Linked DNA regions of Massilia litorea. The protein of the gene in region 1 interacts with the protein of each later gene in a pairwise test. Links are inferred from orthologs where the notes say so. Each region holds a gene or a part of one and is shown in the gene's direction. Other genes may lie near its edges.

Evidence for each region. The genes of interacting proteins can lie anywhere in the genome.
Region 2: the proteins of aceE (region 1) and nth interact in binary tests that used the Escherichia coli proteins (3 or more experiments, as listed by UniProt). The link is inferred for Massilia litorea from one-to-one orthologs.

Annotation. Positions count from the first base shown.
Region 1 is NZ_CP062941.1:2,328,663-2,334,579, forward strand. What follows is about bases 1-3,277. They hold aceE (pyruvate dehydrogenase (acetyl-transferring), homodimeric type), read left to right. Parts: upstream 1-380; coding sequence 381-3,077; downstream 3,078-3,277. Other genes in these bases: folD (bifunctional methylenetetrahydrofolate dehydrogenase/methenyltetrahydrofolate cyclohydrolase FolD), read right to left, coding at 1-54; aceF (dihydrolipoyllysine-residue acetyltransferase), read left to right, coding at 3,172-3,277. In the rest of the region: more of aceF, read left to right, coding at 3,278-4,827; lpdA (dihydrolipoyl dehydrogenase), read left to right, coding at 4,840-5,917. UniProt on the Escherichia coli protein: Component of the pyruvate dehydrogenase (PDH) complex, that catalyzes the overall conversion of pyruvate to acetyl-CoA and CO(2).
Region 2 is NZ_CP062941.1:131,611-137,096, forward strand. The notes cover bases 2,621-5,428. They hold nth (endonuclease III), read left to right. Parts: upstream 2,621-3,583; coding sequence 3,584-4,273; downstream 4,274-5,428. Other genes in these bases: LPB04_RS00525 (RcnB family protein), read right to left, coding at 2,621-2,726; rsxB (electron transport complex subunit RsxB), read left to right, coding at 2,897-3,580; LPB04_RS00540 (methyl-accepting chemotaxis protein), read right to left, coding at 4,337-5,428. Outside these bases: LPB04_RS00510 (NAD(P)/FAD-dependent oxidoreductase), read left to right, coding at 1-351; LPB04_RS00515 (polyhydroxyalkanoate depolymerase), read left to right, coding at 655-1,890; LPB04_RS00520 (hypothetical protein), read right to left, coding at 1,970-2,176; more of LPB04_RS00525, read right to left, coding at 2,286-2,620; more of LPB04_RS00540, read right to left, coding at 5,429-5,486. UniProt on the Escherichia coli protein: DNA repair enzyme that has both DNA N-glycosylase activity and AP-lyase activity. The DNA N-glycosylase activity releases various damaged pyrimidines from DNA by cleaving the N-glycosidic bond, leaving an AP (apurinic/apyrimidinic) site.

The DNA of each region.
Region 1 (5,917 bases):
TTCGGCGCGCAGTTGCTGGGAAAGTTGGACTCCGTCGATCAGTTGGGCTGGCATGGTGGGGCTCATCACTGGACAAAGATGAAATTATACGGCGCGCACGGCGAATCCACGGAATCGCGCGCCGCGCTCCGTGGTTCATTGTCATATTTACAGAGTTGGTAGTGATGAGGGATGGCGGGCATGTGCATTGCATACCGGATCCCCGTCGGCCAGCGCATTTGCACAGGCGATTCCATATTATGAAATGATATATCGTAATTTGAAAAAGACCACTTCCACTGGTAGAATCTCGTGGCTTGATTCATATTGATTGTTCATCAAATACGCCGGCGGGCGATCTGGAGATCGACGTGGGCCACCAAAACCAAGGAGACGCACCAATGTCAGCTCAGCTCGATCAGTTGACGGCCCAGGCCGCCAATGACCCGGATTCGCTCGAAACCAAGGAATGGCTCGACGCGCTCGAAGCGGTCATCGAAAACGAAGGTACCGAACGCGCGCACTACCTGATGGAGCGCCTGGTCGACCTGGCGCGCCGCCGCGGCGCCCACGTCCCGTTCTCCAGCAATACCGCCTACGTCAACACCATTCCTGCCCACCTGGAGGCGCACTGCCCGGGTAACCTCGAATACGAAGAGCGCCTGCGCTCGTGGATGCGCTGGAACGCGATGGCGATGGTGGTGAAAGCCAACCGCGCCGACGGCGACCTCGGCGGCCACATCTCGTCCTTCGCCTCGCTGGCGAACATGCTCGGCATCGGCTTCAACCACTTCTGGAAAGCCCCGAGCGACAACCACGGCGGCGACCTGCTCTACATCCAGGGCCACAGCTCGCCCGGCATCTACGCGCGCGCCTACCTCGAAGGCCGCATCACCGAAGAGCAGATGCTGAACTTCCGCCGCGAAGTCGACGGCAAGGGCCTGTCTTCGTACCCGCACCCGAAGCTGATGCCGGACTTCTGGCAGTTCCCGACCGTCTCGATGGGCCTGGGCCCGCTGATGGCGATCTACCAGGCGCGCTTCCTGAAATACCTGCACGCCCGCGGCATTGCCGACACCGAAGCCCGTAAAGTCTGGGTCTTCTGCGGCGACGGCGAGATGGACGAGCCGGAATCGATGGGCGCGATCGGCATGGCCGCACGCGAACGCCTCGACAACCTGGTCATGGTCGTCAACTGCAACCTGCAGCGCCTGGACGGTCCGGTGCGCGGCAACGGCAAGATCATCCAGGAACTGGAAGCGGACTTCCGCGGCGCCGGCTGGAACGTCGTCAAGGTCGTCTGGGGCCCGGGCTGGGACGCCCTGCTGTCGAAGGACAAGGACGGCATCCTGCAGCGCGTGATGATGGAAACCGTCGACGGCGAATACCAGAACTACAAGGCGAAAGACGGCGCCTACGTGCGCAAGCACTTCTTCGGCAAGCACCCCGAGCTGCTGAAGATGGTCGCCAACATGAGCGACGACGACATCTGGCGCCTGACCCGCGGCGGCCACGATCCGCACAAGATCTACGCCGCCTTCAAGAACGCGCAAGAAAACAAGGGCACGCCGACCGTCCTGCTGGTCAAGACCGTCAAGGGCTTCGGCATGGGCAAGTCGGGCGAGGCGCGCAACACCGCGCACCAGACCAAGAAGCTCGATGATGAGGCGATCCGCGAAATGCGCGACCGTTTCGCCATCCCGATCCCGGACGACAAGCTGGCCGAGATCCCGTTCTTCAAGCCGTCCGACGACGCGCCTGAAATGAAATACCTGCACGAGCGCCGCGCGGCCCTCGGCGGCTACCTGCCGCAGCGCCGCCAGAAGGCCGACGAAACCCTGATCGTGCCGCCGCTGGAGTCGTTCAAGTCGGTGCTGGACGCAACCGCGCCGGGCCGCGAAATCTCGACCACGCAGTCCTATGTCCGCGTGATCACGAGCCTGCTGAAGGACCAGAGCCTGGGCCAGCGCATCGTGCCGATCCTGGTCGACGAATCGCGTACCTTCGGCATGGAAGGCCTGTTCCGCCAGATCGGCATCTTCAACCAGCAGGGCCAGTTGTACGAGCCGGTCGATAAAGACCAGGTCATGTACTACCGCGAAGACAAGGCCGGCCAGATCCTGCAAGAGGGTATCAACGAAGCAGGCGGCATGAGCTCGTGGATCGCGGCTGCAACGTCCTACTCGTCGAACAACCGCCAGATGGTGCCGTTCTACACCTTCTACTCGATGTTCGGCATGCAGCGCGTGGGCGACCTGGTCTGGCTGGCGGGCGACATCCGCGCCCGCGGCTTCCTGATGGGCGGCACTGCCGGCCGCACGACGCTCAACGGCGAAGGCCTGCAGCACGAAGACGGCCATAGCCACATCATCGCCGCGACGGTGCCGAACTGCCTGCCGTACGACCCGACCTTCGGGCACGAAGTGGCGGTGATCATTCATGACGGCCTGCGCCGCATGGTGACGGAACAGGAAGACGTGTTCTATTACATCACCATCATGAACGAGAACTACGAGCAGCCGGGCCTCAAACCTGGCACGGAAGAGGGCATCCTGAAAGGCATGTACCTGCTCCAGGAAGGCGACGCCAGCCTGCAGAACCGCGTCCAGCTGATCGGCTGCGGCACCATCCTGCGCGAGTCGATTTTTGCCGCCGAACTGCTGAAGAACGACTGGGGCGTCGCCGCCGACGTCTGGTCCGCCCCGTCGCTGACGCTGCTGGCGCGCGATGGCCAGGACTGCGAGCGCTGGAACATGGTCAACCCGGAAGCCGAACAGCGCGTACCGTACGTGACGCAGCTGATGCAGAACTCGACCGGCCCGATCGTCGCGACGACCGACTACATGCGCCTGTTCGCCGAGCAGATCCGCGCCTACATGCCGAAGGACCGCACCTATAAAGTGCTGGGCACCGACGGCTTCGGACGCTCGGACAGCCGCGTGAAGCTGCGCGAGTTCTTCGAAGTGAACCGTTACTACGTGACCGTTGCCGCCCTGCGCTCGCTGGCCGATGAAGGCAAGATCGAGATGTCGGTCGTGGCCCAGGCGATCGCCAAGTACGGCATCGATGCGAACAAGCCGAATCCTGTGACCCAGTAATGTAAATGAGTGGTAGTTCGCCGTTGCTCCACCCCGCGGGGGGGAGCAACGGCCATACATTCGCACCCATACAAAAAATAACGGAGCTAACACTATGAGCATTGTGGAAGTCAAAGTCCCGGACATCGGCGACTTCAAGGAAGTCGAAGTCATCGAACTGATGGTCAAAGTCGGCGACACGATCAAGGTCGACCAGTCGCTCGTGACCGTCGAATCGGACAAGGCCAGCATGGAAATCCCGTCCAGCCATGCGGGCGTGGTCAAGGAAATCAAGGTCAAGGTCGGCGACAAGGTCGCCGAGGGCTCGCTCGTACTGATGCTCGAAGAAGCTGGCGGCGCTGCCGCCGCACCAGCGGCCGCACCGGCGCCTGCTGCCGCGGCACCGGCCGCTGCTGAAGCTGCGCCTGCCGTTGCCCCGGCCGCCGCCGCACCGGCCGGCGCCGGCGCACTCGTCGAAGTCACCGTGCCGGACATCGGCGACTTCAAGGAAGTCGAAGTCATCGAACTGATGGTCAAGCCGGGCGACCAGATCAAGGTCGACCAGTCCCTGATCACCGTCGAATCGGACAAGGCGAGCATGGAAATCCCGTCCAGCCACGCCGGCACCGTCAAGGAAGTGAAGGTCAAGGTGGGCGACAAGGTCGCCGAGGGTTCGCTCGTGCTGGTGCTCGAAGCGGCCGGCGGTGCGTCCGCAGCTGCGTCGTCTTCCGCACCGGCTGCCGCCGCGCCGGCCCCCGCCGCCGCTGCGCCATCCGCACCGGCAGCCGCCGCGCCGGCTCCGGCTCCGGCCGCAGCCGCGCCAAGCCAGGGCGTCACCGGCTCGAAAGCCCACGCCTCGCCGTCGATCCGCAAGTTCGCCCGCGAACTGGGCGTCGACCTGGCACGCGTGCCGGGCACAGGTCCGAAGAACCGCATCACCCAGCAGGACGTGCAGAACTTCGTCAAGGGCGTGATGGCCGCTCCGGCCGCTGCCGCTGCGCCAGCGAAGGGCGGCACCGGCGTCGGTCTCGACCTGCTGCCATGGCCGTCGCTCGACTTCTCGAAGTTCGGCCCGACCGAACTGCTGCCGCTGTCGCGCATCAAGAAGATCTCCGGCCCGAACCTGCACCGCAACTGGGTCATGATCCCGCACGTGACGACCTTCGACGAAGCGGACGTGACGGACCTGGAACAGTTCCGCGTCGATTCGAACGCGGCATTGGCGAAGCAGAAGTCGGCGGTGAAACTGACCATGCTGGCATTCGTGATCAAGGCCTCGGTCGCCGCGCTGAAGAAATTCCCGCAATTTAATGCCTCGCTGAGCGGAGACGGCGCCAGCCTGATCCTCAAGCAGTACTACAACATCGGCTTCGCGGCCGACACCCCGAACGGCCTGGTGGTTCCGGTCGTGAAGGATGCCGACAAGAAGACCGTGTCGCAGATCGCCACCGAAATGGGCGAGCTTTCGGCACAGGCACGCGACGGCAAGCTGTCGCCTGCGAACATGCAGGGCGCGACCTTCACCATTTCGTCGCTCGGCGGCATTGGCGGCACCGCCTTCACGCCGATCATCAATGCGCCTGAACTGGCGATCCTCGGCCTGTCGAAGTCGGCCATGAAGCCGGTCTGGGATGGTTCCACTTTCCAGCCGCGCCTGATGCTGCCGCTGTCGCTGTCCTACGACCACCGCGTGATCGATGGCGCCGGCGCCGCGCGCTTCGCCGCCTACCTGGCCGAAGTGCTGGCCGACCTGCGCAAGACCCTTCTGTAAGGAGCGCCGAGAATGAGCACTGTTGAAGTAAAAGTCCCGAACATCGGCGATTTCAAGGACGTCGAAATCATCGAACTGATGGTCAAGCCCGGCGACACGATCAAGGTCGACCAGTCGCTGGTCACCGTGGAATCCGACAAGGCCTCGATGGAAATCCCGTCGACCCACGCCGGCGTGGTCAAGGAACTGTCGGTCAAGGTGGGCGACAAGGTGAACGAAGGTTCGCTGCTGCTGATGCTCGAAGAGGGGGCCGGGGCTGCTGCACCTGCTGCTCCGGCCGCTGCGCCTGCAGCTGCGCCGACCGCCGCTGCCGCACCGACCGATTCGTATGCGCCAGCGCACAAGGCTGACGCCGCCGCTCCCGCGAGCGCGCCCGTTCCGGGCGCCGCCAGCTACAGCGGCCAGGTCGACATCGAATGCGAAATGATGGTGCTGGGCGCCGGTCCCGGCGGCTATTCGGCCGCTTTCCGTTCCGCCGACCTCGGCATGAACACGGTGCTGGTCGAGAAGTACGCGACCTTGGGCGGCGTCTGCCTGAACGTGGGCTGCATTCCGTCCAAGGCACTGCTGCACGTGGCGCACATCATGGACGAGACCGCGCACATGGCCGACCTGGGCGTGAGCTTTGCCGCACCAAGCGTCGACATCGACAAGCTGCGCGGCTACAAGGACGGCGTCATCAAGAAGATGACCGGCGGCCTCTCCTTCATGGCCAAGGCGCGCAAGGTGAATGTGGTGCAGGGCGTGGGCCAGTTCCTGAGCCCGAACCACATCGAAGTCACCGCTGCCGACGGCGCGAAGAAGGTGGTGAAGTTCGCGAAAGCGATCATCGCCGCCGGATCGAGCGTGGTAAAACTGCCTTTCGTGCCGGAAGACCCGCGCATCGTCGACTCGACCGGCGCGCTGGAACTGCGCCAGGTACCGAAGAAGATGCTGGTCATCGGCGGCGGCATCATCGGCCTGGAAATGGCAACCGTCTACTCGACCCTCGGTGCACGCATCGACGTCGTCGAGATGATGGATGGCCTGATGCAGGGCGCGGACCGCGAGGCGGTGAAAGTCTGGCAGAAGTACAACGCGCACCGCTTCG
Region 2 (5,486 bases), 2.2 Mb from region 1 along the record:
GCCGACGGCGTCACCCGCCGCGTGCCGCTGGACATGCTGCTGGTCTTCTTCGGCCTGTCGCCGAAGCTGGGCCCGATCGCCGAATGGGGCCTCGACATCGAGCGCCGCCAGCTGAAAGTGGTCGACACCGAAAAGTTCGAAACCAATGTGCCGGGCATCTTCGCCGTGGGCGACATCAACACCTATCCGGGCAAGAAGAAGCTGATCCTGTCGGGCTTCCACGAAGCGGCCCTGGCTGCCTTCGGCGCGGCGCCGTATATCTTCCCGGACAAGAAGATCCACATGCAGTACACGACGACCTCGCCGAAGCTGCACAAGATCCTCGGCGTCGAAACGCCTGTGTTCGATTGATCTTCGTACAAACGCACGATCGTTCAGTTACATGAAAACCACAATGCCCCGGTCCTCCGGGGCATTTGTTTTTATGTGTGCCGTATCACCGACGGCCTATCAAAATCGGGTGTATAACCCCCTTAAGCGTGCCCCACATGCAGCCTGCAAGGGAAATGGTTATTTCCACGCGTCAATCAACTTATCCTATAATTGGCTGATGAATTTTCGCGCAAGGGACGGCCAGCCCATACGGCAGCCATGCCAGGCGCAAGGGCCTGGGCAACGCGCCCCGGCGACACGCACCACATGAAGGAATTATTTATGCTTTATCAACTGCACGAGATGCAACGCTCCTTCCTGACCCCGCTGATGCAATGGGCGGATGCGTCCTCGAAGCTGTTCTCCAATCCTGTTTCCCCCTTTGCCCACACTCCGTTCTCCCAGCGTATCGCCGCCGGCTACGAACTGATGTACCGTTTGGGCAAGGATTACGAAAAGCCGGCCTTCGGCATCGACACCGTCACCATCAAGGGTGAAACGGTGAACATCGTCGAGGAAGCGGCTGTCACCAAGCCGTTCTGCAAGCTGCTGCATTTCAAGAAAGACTTGCCGGACGCGGCCTATGCCGCGCTGGCGCAGCCGACCGTGCTGCTGGTCGCACCGCTGTCGGGCCACCACTCGACGCTGCTGCGCGACACCGTGCGCGCCCTGCTGCCGGATCACGACGTCTTCATCACCGACTGGATCGACGCGCGCATGGTGCCGTTATCAAGCGGTCCCTTCCACCTGGACGACTACATTTATTACGTGCAGGACTTCATCCGCGCCCTCGGCCCGGACGTGCACGTGATTTCCGTCTGCCAGCCGACCGTGCCGGTGCTGGCCGCGATCTCGCTGATGGCCTCGGCCAACGATCCGAAGCTGCCGAAGACGATGACGATGATGGGCGGCCCGATCGACCCGCGCAAGTCGCCGACCGCCGTCAACGACCTCGCCACCGAGAAGCCGTTCTCGTGGTTCGAGAACACCGTGATCTACGCGGTGCCGGGCAATTACCCGGGCTATGGCCGCAAGGTGTACCCGGGCTTCCTGCAGCACGCCGGCTTCATCGCCATGAACCCGGGCCGCCATGCACAGTCGCACCGCGAGTTCTACCAGCACCTGGTGCGCGGTGACGACGAGTCGGCCGAGAGCCACCGCCAGTTCTACGACGAGTACAACGCCGTGCTCGACATGCCGGCCGAATACTACCTCGACACGATCAAGACCGTGTTCCAGGAATTCCGCCTGCCGAAGGGCACCTGGGAAGTCGGCGGCAAGCTGGTGCGTCCGCAGGACATCAAGACGGTCGCCCTGTTCACCATCGAAGGCGAACTCGACGACATCTCGGGCGCCGGCCAGACCCAGGCCGCGCACGAACTGTGCAGCAACCTGCCGGAGACCATGAAGCGCGACTTCGTGGCGCCGAAAGCCGGCCACTACGGCATCTTCTCGGGCCGCCGCTGGCGCGAGACGATCTGTCCGAAGATCGGCGAATTCATCCGCGAATTCGGCTGATCCGCTGACACCGCCCATGAAAAATGCCACGACTTTGTCGTGGCATTTTTTTTACTGCCGCCGCTACCGGCCGCCGTCTTCAGACCAGGTCGCCACGCCGGTCGTCGCCACGCGCGAAATCGGGATCGGCTTCGTCGTCGTGCCCGTCGCGGCGGTCGCCATGGCGGCGATCGTCGACCACACCCTCATGCGGGGGCTGGCCTGCTTCCTCCGGCGACGTGCCCCGGTGCGCGATCATGCCGGTCGGGTCGGGTTCAAGCAAGGGGGCGATAATCCATTCGTTCATGTGTTCTCCTGTTGGCATTGCCGCGTCATGCGGCCCATGGCCCATTAAGCCATTGCGTGAGGATCACATCTGTTCGATATGCCACTTACCGGCCCCCTTTTCGCACAGCTCAGTTGCCGAGCAGGACACTGGCGATGATGCCGGTCGCCACGGCGGCCAGCACGTAGTCGCCGCCCACCTGCACCCAGTGGTAGCCGCGCGGCGGCGCGCTCAGGCGATGCGAACGCCAGTTGTCGACCACGTACTGGCGGTTGTGATAGTGCGAGGGCAGGCGCCCGCCGCGGTAGAGGTCGTGGCGCGGACCGGCGCCGCGCGCTTCACGGCGTGCCTCGCGGCGGTCGTCCCGGTAGTCGCGGCGCGCCTCGCGCTGGGCATCGCGGTAGTCGCGGCGTTCCTCGCGCCGGTCGTTGCGCATCTCATGCCGATCATCGCGGCGCTCCTGGGCGCGGCTATCGTAGCCATCGCGGTAGCCCCGGTCCTGCGCCATCGCCGGCAGGCTGCCGGCCAGCATGACGGCGATCATCGCCCGTGCAATCATCTTGTTCTTCATGGATTTCTCCTGTTGTGGGAGCCGGGCTGGTGACCGGCGGTGTTCCCAGTAGGCCACAGGGGATGCTTCCACTCTGTACGCTTCCCCACGCAAGCGATGAGCTCGCTACCAGGCTTCGCACGCCCCCGCCTTTTGTCGGATAATGACGGCTTTACATTGTCAGCCGCGCCGTGACCAAGACCCTTGCCGACCTGATCGAAGACCAGCTGCCGCAGACGCAATGCACGAAATGCGGCTATCCGGCATGCCGGCCCTATGCCGAAGCGATTGCCGCGGGCGAAGCCGAGATCAACCAGTGTCCGCCCGGCGGCCTCGAGGGCGTGCGCCGGCTCGCGGCCGTCACCGGGCGCCGGGTCATCCCGATCAACCCCGCCAACGGCGTCGAGCGCCCGCGCCCGGTCGCCTTTATCGACGAAGCCTTGTGCATCGGCTGCACGCTGTGCATCCAGGCCTGCCCGGTCGACGCGATCCTGGGCGCCGCCAAGCAGATGCACACGATTTTGCCGAGCCTGTGCACCGGCTGCGACCTGTGCGTGGCGCCCTGCCCGGTCGACTGCATCAGCATGGTGCCGGTCACGGGTGACGCCACCGGCTGGGCCGCCTGGTCGCAGGAAGCGGCGGACGCCGCGCGGGCGCGCCACGATTTCCGCACCCAGCGCCTGACCCGCGAGCGCGAGGAAAACGATGCGCGCCTGGCGGCCAAAGCCGTCGAGAAGATGCGCGAAGTTACCGCCGAGGCAACGAACACGCCTGAAGAACTGGCCGAGAAGGAGCGCAAACGCGCGATCATCGCCGCGGCCATGGAGCGTGCGCGCCTGCGCGCGGCCGGCAACGCTTCCGAACAAAAAGACTGACGCATGAATCCAGCCAAACGCTTCGAGATTTTTTCGCGCTTTCGCGCCGCCAATCCGCATCCGACCACCGAACTGGAATACACGACGCCGTTCGAACTGCTGATCGCCGTGCTGCTGTCGGCGCAGTCGACCGACGTCGGCGTGAACAAGGCCACGCGCCGCCTGTGGCCGGTGGCGAACACACCGCAAAAAATCCTCGATCTCGGTCTCGACGAGCTGAAAACCTATATCTCGACCATCGGCCTGTACAACACCAAGGCCAGGAACGTGATCGCGACCTGCCAGATCCTGGTGGACCAGTACGGCGGCGAAGTGCCGCGCGCGCGCGAAGCGCTGGAAGCCCTGCCGGGCGTGGGTCGCAAGACGGCGAACGTGGTCCTGAACACGGCTTTCGGCGAGCCGACGATGGCGGTCGACACCCATATCTTCCGCGTCTCGAACCGCACGAAAATCGCACCGGGCAAGAACGTCGACCAGGTCGAGATGAAACTGCTGAAATTCGTGCCGAAGGAATTCCTGCAGGACGCGCACCACTGGCTGATCCTGCACGGGCGCTATACCTGTGTCGCGCGCCGGCCGAAGTGCTGGAACTGCATCATCAACGATCTATGCGAATTCCGCGACAAGACGCCGGCGCCGGATGGCCTGGTTGCGCCGGATGCTGTGCCGCCAGTTGCGCTGCCCGCTGCCTGACGCAGGCGCAAAAAAACCCGCGCAGCTTGCACCGGCGCGGGCTGTCAAGGCAAAAACGCTGGCTTAAAACTCTTCCCAGTCACCGCCGCCGGCCGCAGCGCGCTGTGGTGCCGGGCGCTTGACGCCTGCGGCTGCCAGGGCACGCGGGGCCGGACGGATGGCAGGCGCAGGCTTGACGAACTGTACCGCCGGTGCATCGTTAGCGGCCGCTGCCACGCTGCTGTCGCCGTCGAGCTTGAACACGCTCACGACTTCATTGAGGGTCATCGTCTGTTCGCGCAGGGCCTGGGCCGCTGCCGCCGCTTCCTCGACCAGGGCGGCGTTCTGCTGGGTTGCCGTGTCCATCTCGGTCACGGCCATGTTCACCTGCTCGATACCGGCGCCCTGCTCCGACGTGGCCGCGCTGATTTCGCTCATCATGTCCATCACGCGCTTGACGCTGGCGACGATGTCGGTCATGGAGGCGCCCGCCTCGCTCACCAGCGCACTTCCGGCTTCGACACGTTCGACCGAGGCCCCGATCAGGCCCTTGATTTCCCTGGCCGCTACCGCCGAGCGCTGGGCCAGATTGCGCACCTCCGATGCGACCACGGCAAACCCGCGGCCCTGTTCGCCGGCACGCGCTGCCTCGACGGCCGCATTGAGTGCCAGGATATTGGTCTGAAAGGCGATGCCGTCGATCACGCCGATGATGTCGACGATCTGCTTTGACGATTCGCTGATCGCCGCCATCGTGCCGACCGCACGCTCGACCACGTCGCCGCCCTTGACGGCGACGTCGCAGGCGCTGATCGCCAGCTGCTTGGCCTGGCGCGCATTGTCGGCGTTCTGCTTCACGGTCGAGGCCAGCTCTTCCATCGAGGATGCGGTTTCCTCGAGCGCACCGGCCTGCTGTTCGGTGCGCGAGGACAGGTCGAGGTTGCCCTGGGCGATTTCATTGGACGCCACCGAGATCGTCTCGGCGCCGCTGCGCACCTGAGTGACGATCTGCTTCAGGCTCTCGTTCATGTGCTTCAGCGCGGCCAGCAGCTGGCCGGTCTCATCGTTCGAGGTGACCTCGATGCGGGCACGCAGGTCGCCGCCGGCCACCGTTTCGGCCACTTTGACTGCGAAGTCCAGCGGACGCACGATCGACCGCGACACGACGATGCCGGCGGCGATCGCCGCGGCCGAGCCGAGCACCATCGCAATCAGACTGAGGAAGGTGGCGCGC